2 regions of the Undibacterium sp. Di24W genome follow, and region 2 is predicted to be linked to the other one. Evidence: predicted binding sites of a transcription regulator. Region 2 holds the regulator's gene; the other holds the start of a gene.

Region 1 (2,473 bases), on a different contig from region 2:
CAAATTATTCAATACATGAGGATTATTTGGTAGCAAAGCGAGTGCTTGACGGAAAGCAATTTCTGCATCAACAAACTTCTCCCTCTCTAATAAAGCCAAACCATAGTAATCCCAGCCCACGCCATTTTTCGGATAATGTTGAATTAACCATAAAGCCCCCTCTTCCCACAAGTCAATCGCACGGTCGGTCTGAAGTCTGGTTAACAATTCATAGTAGGCTTTGAATTCAGGGGCAATACCCAGACAAGAAAATCCTTTCTTGAGCGAGGTCAATGTCTCTTTATACAGACCCATCTCAAATTGGAGCTTAGCAAAAAAATAATTTACCTCAGCCGAGTTTGGGAAACTATTTAAAATTTCTCGATTTCGCGCATATGCCAAATCACGTTTCCCCTGATCATAGAGATCTCGAACTTCACGCATTTGACGTTCCAATGCCGTACTAGAAGTTTTCGATTTACTCATTTGTATCCCTTTGCGATCAAAAAAACCTCATTAACAAATTAAAGTCATCTGTACTGTGAACCATTTTATCCTAGATAATCAGACTTAATTTCAAAAATAGACACAAGAAAATATCTTAGTTTCACCCTTAAAGTTTTCAATAAAACTGCCGATAGGCGACCAAACTCGAGTTACTTTAGGAAAAAAATATTAGTTTATTTTGGGAAATACGCTAAATGTTTTCGGTGAGCGCCCGATAAAGTTTGCAACGGCGGTGCAATGGTCAACAAGACAGACCGAAGTTCAAGCTAAGCGTCGAATCGAATTAACCAGTTAGGAGAACCATCATGTCTTCATTTATTAATACCAATATCGCGTCTTTAAATGCACAACGCAATTTATCGACTTCCCAAAGTTCATTAAATACTTCATTACAACGTCTGTCTTCAGGTTTGCGTATTAATAGTGCGAAAGACGATGCTGCAGGTTTAGCGATTTCCGAGCGTCTGTCTTCACAAATTGGTGGTCTGAACCAAGCCGCTCGTAATGCAAATGACGGTATCTCTCTCGCTCAAACGGCTGAGGGTGCTTTATCTCAAATCGGCACTAACTTACAACGTATTCGTGACTTGGCTGTACAGTCTGCCAATGCGTCTAACAGTGTCACTGACCGTGCGGCCTTGAACAACGAAGCAACGCAGTTGATATCTGAAATTAACCGCGTCGCTAGTAATACTAACTTCAACGGTGTTAATCTGTTAGATGGCTCGTTTTCTTCCCAAACTTTCCAAGTCGGCGCAAACGGCACAAGCAATGATCAAATCTCGATAGCCTCAATCGCAAGTGCGAAATCCAATGCGCTCGGTGTTGGTGCCGGATCATCTAGCTCGACGACAGTAACTGGCGCAGGTGCAGTAACGACTAACACCTTTGCAGCTGGCGATCTGTCTATTAACGGCTATCAAGTAGGCGCCAGTGCAACTGATGGTGTGTCTAACGTCAATGCCAGTGCAAGTGGCATCGCAAAAGCGGCAGCAATTAACGCGGTCAGCGGACAGACTGGTGTTACAGCAACTGTCGGCTCGACAACTGTTGCTGGCGCCTCTAACAGTTCGGCAACAGCAATCGCTTCTGGTGATATCACTATCAACGGTGTGAACATCGGTGCGTTGTCTGCATCGACAACAGGTGCTGGACGTGGTGCGCAACTTTCTGGCGCGATCAACGCCGTTAGCAGTCAAACAGGTGTGACAGCTACTTTCAACACTTCGACAGGCGCCATTGCGCTAACTGCTGCCGACGGTCGCAACATTGACGTTGTCACAAGTACCAATGCGGCGGCAGTGACAGCCAATACTGGCTTGACTCAAACATCGGGCGTAACAACGATCGCAACGTCAACCTTGACTTTGAGCTCAACAAGTTCCGCAGGTATTACGGTCGCAAACGGCGTTGGCGGCGGCTTGGCAGCGGCCAACCTTACAAGCGGTTACACCTCAGCTACTGTGACAGTCGGCGCGGGCGTCTCATCACTTAACTTGAGTACGGCGGCGGGAGCGACAGCGGCATTAACCACCATTGATTCCGCATTGCAATCAATCAATACTTCTCGAGCTTCTTTAGGTGCTTATCAAAACCGTTTCTCATCTGCGGTTTCGAGCTTGCAAACAACATCTGAAAACTTGACAGCTTCACGTAGCCGTATCCGTGACGCAGACTTCGCTTCAGAAACTGCAACACTGACTCGCGGTCAGGTATTGCAACAAGCAGGTACAGCGATCTTGGCACAGGCAAACGCGTTACCACAAGGCGTATTGGCTCTGTTAAGAGGTTAAGCGATAATGTAGTCCACCACATTATTCATTGATGTAGACTGTCCCCTGCCCAAGTTTTTTGGTCAGGGGAATTTTGCTTAAAGGAAAAGATCATGGACATTCAATCGATAGGCAGGAATTTGCCTTCTGGACCATCGGTCGCAGAAAAACTTCCAGCCCCTCCGTCAGCTGCTGTGGCGAATACGCAAAATGCG
Region 2 (2,473 bases):
TCATTAATTTGTCGGCGACCTTTGCCCGTAGTGGTAAAAATACGTTGATGGTTGATGCAAAATCAACTAGCTCGACGTTAAGTGCGTGGTTGAATTTGAAATCTGATCAGACCTTGTTGGAGGTGGCAAGACATCAGCGTACAATGGATGCAGTGATAAAAGAGGTTTCACCAGGATTGTCTGTCACGAAAGTCGCTAATATCATTCCTAAATCTTTAGGATTGCCACAAAGCGGATATCGTGAATTGTCAAAGGTGTTTGACCTAGCTGCAAATAGATCCGATTTGGTTGTGGTCGATTGCGAATTGAACTCCGACGATTCGTTTATTTTGTCCTCATTTGATGATAGTGAAATGTTGATTCAAGTGTCGACTGATCCAGCAACGATCACTAATGCCTATGGCTTGATCAAACGCCTGAACAATCGCTTAGGCAGACGCACTTATAATATTGTGGTATCCGGCGCGACAGAAGAGCAGGCTCAACGTGTATTTTCGAATCTGTCGCTAACCGCTCGGCGCTATTTGGCAGTAGAGTTGAACTTTGTTGGCTACGTACCTGAAGATATGTATTTGAAGCGAGCCACTGAATTGGGGCGAGCCGTGATTGACGCTTTTCCATTGTCTAAAGCAGCAAATGCTTTTGTTCGCATGGCGGACAAACTGGTGTCTTCTGCGAGTGGAAGTTTTCAATTGAATTCAATACCTGCTTTAGGTGCTCATTTGGAGTATTAACTAGTTTATATATGTACACAGCAAGCGGCAAATCAGATAAAAATTCTATACTTACTGAGCACGCTCCGTTAGTGAAACGTTTGGCTTATCAATTGAAAGCACGTTTGCCACCCAGTGTTGAAGTGGATGATCTGGTTCAGGCTGGAATGATAGGCTTGCTAGATGCAGTGAATCGTTATGAAGACAATCACGGTGCACAATTTGAGACTTATGCTATCCAGAGGATACGTGGCGCTATGTTGGATGAGCTGCGTAGTAGCGATTGGTTACCACGAGGTGTGCGCCAAAACATGCGCAAAATTGAAACTGCGATGAATGAGCTACAACAAAGGTTGGGGCGACCACCTATGGAAACCGAGGTTGCCAAACACTTGAAACTCAATCTTATCGACTATCAAGAGTTATTGGGTGAGAGCGGCGGACATCAACTTTTGTATTACGAAGACTTTCATGACGCGGACACGAAAGAGCATTTCCTCGACCATTTTTGTAGTGATGAGCGCTCGGGTGATCCCTTGCAAGACTTGTTGCATGGTGATTTTCGCGATGCGGTAGTGTATGCCATTAATAATCTCCCGGAACGTGAGAAATTATTAATGGGCTTGTACTATGAGCAAGAACTGAATTTGAAAGAAATCGGCGCGGTCATGGGTGTTTCTGAATCGCGGGTATCGCAATTGCATAGTCAGGCAGTGGCGAGGTTGAGGGCATCTTTGAGGGAGCGCGCGTGGACCGGGCTAGCTTAATTGGTATTATCCTTGTTGTTGCAGGCATTCTCTCTGGACAGGTCTTGGAGGGCGGACACCTTTCATCTTTGCTTCAGCCTGCAGCTTTCGTGATTGTGGTGGTCAGTACCATAGGCGCGGTATTGCTTCAAAGTCGCCTGCCAACTTTTATACGTGGTATCAAATTGCTCAAGTGGATTGCAGTGATGCCCGAGGATAAGAGCAAAAAAAATGTAACGGATGCGTTGGTCTGGAGTGTGGTTGCGCGGCGTGAAGGATTTTTGAGCTTGGAACGCTATATTAGTTCTTCAAAAGATCCATTTATAGAAAAAGGATTAAAGCTGGTTATCGATGGGGTCGATCCCGAACGGCTTAAAGAAATTCTTGATGTTGATATCGCTTTCTATGAAATGGAGCAGCGGCAGGCAATTAAGATCTGGGATGCTGCTGGCGGTTATTCTCCAACCATTGGTATTTTGGGTGCGGTTCTAGGGCTGATTCACGTTATGGAGAATCTCTCTGATCCAAGCAAATTAGGTAGCGGTATCGCTGTTGCGTTTGTCGCAACCATTTATGGTGTGGGCCTCGCGAATCTTTTTTTCCTGCCCGTCGCGAATAAATTAAAAGAAATGGTGGGAAGAGAAGTTGTCAGGCGTGAGATGTTGGCAGATATTTTTTTTAGTATAGCGCAAGGCGACAGTCCACGAATTGTTGAAGAGCGACTGTCGAATCATCGGACATAAAATTACATCTTTGATATGGCACGTAAAAAATACGCAGAAGAACCAGATAATCATGAACGTTGGCTAGTATCTTACGCCGACTTTATGACCTTGTTGTTTGCTTTTTTTGTCGTGATGTACGCAATATCTTCTGTCAATGATGGTAAGTATCGAGTGCTTTCTAATGCTTTGAATGGAGCGTTTGGAGCCGTTGTTGTCCCAGGTGGCGTTATTCCAGACTTAAAAAATTCTCAAACTTCCTTGATTGATAAATTTCCGGTAATTAAGCCGC

Evidence for each region. Region 2 encodes FliA, which starts transcription of late flagellar genes. Its sites were predicted from a motif close to CTAAAGTTTNNNNNNNNNNNGCCGNTA; they were not measured.
Region 1: the regulator FliA is predicted to act here: its motif matches at 593-619, upstream of ACO0KZ_RS08710 (flagellin).

What each region holds. Positions count from the first base shown of each region.
Region 1 is NZ_JBMPOP010000003.1:551,362-553,834, reverse strand. It holds gene ACO0KZ_RS08715 (tetratricopeptide repeat protein) at 1-465, opposite strand, end outside; gene ACO0KZ_RS08710 (flagellin) at 792-2,279, shown strand; gene ACO0KZ_RS08705 (flagellar protein FlaG) at 2,372-2,473, shown strand, end outside.
Region 2 is NZ_JBMPOP010000004.1:380,817-383,289, reverse strand. It holds gene ACO0KZ_RS10845 (MinD/ParA family ATP-binding protein) at 1-734, shown strand, start outside; gene ACO0KZ_RS10840 (RNA polymerase sigma factor FliA) at 746-1,480, shown strand; gene ACO0KZ_RS10835 (flagellar motor protein) at 1,462-2,202, shown strand; gene motD (flagellar motor protein MotD) at 2,218-2,473, shown strand, end outside.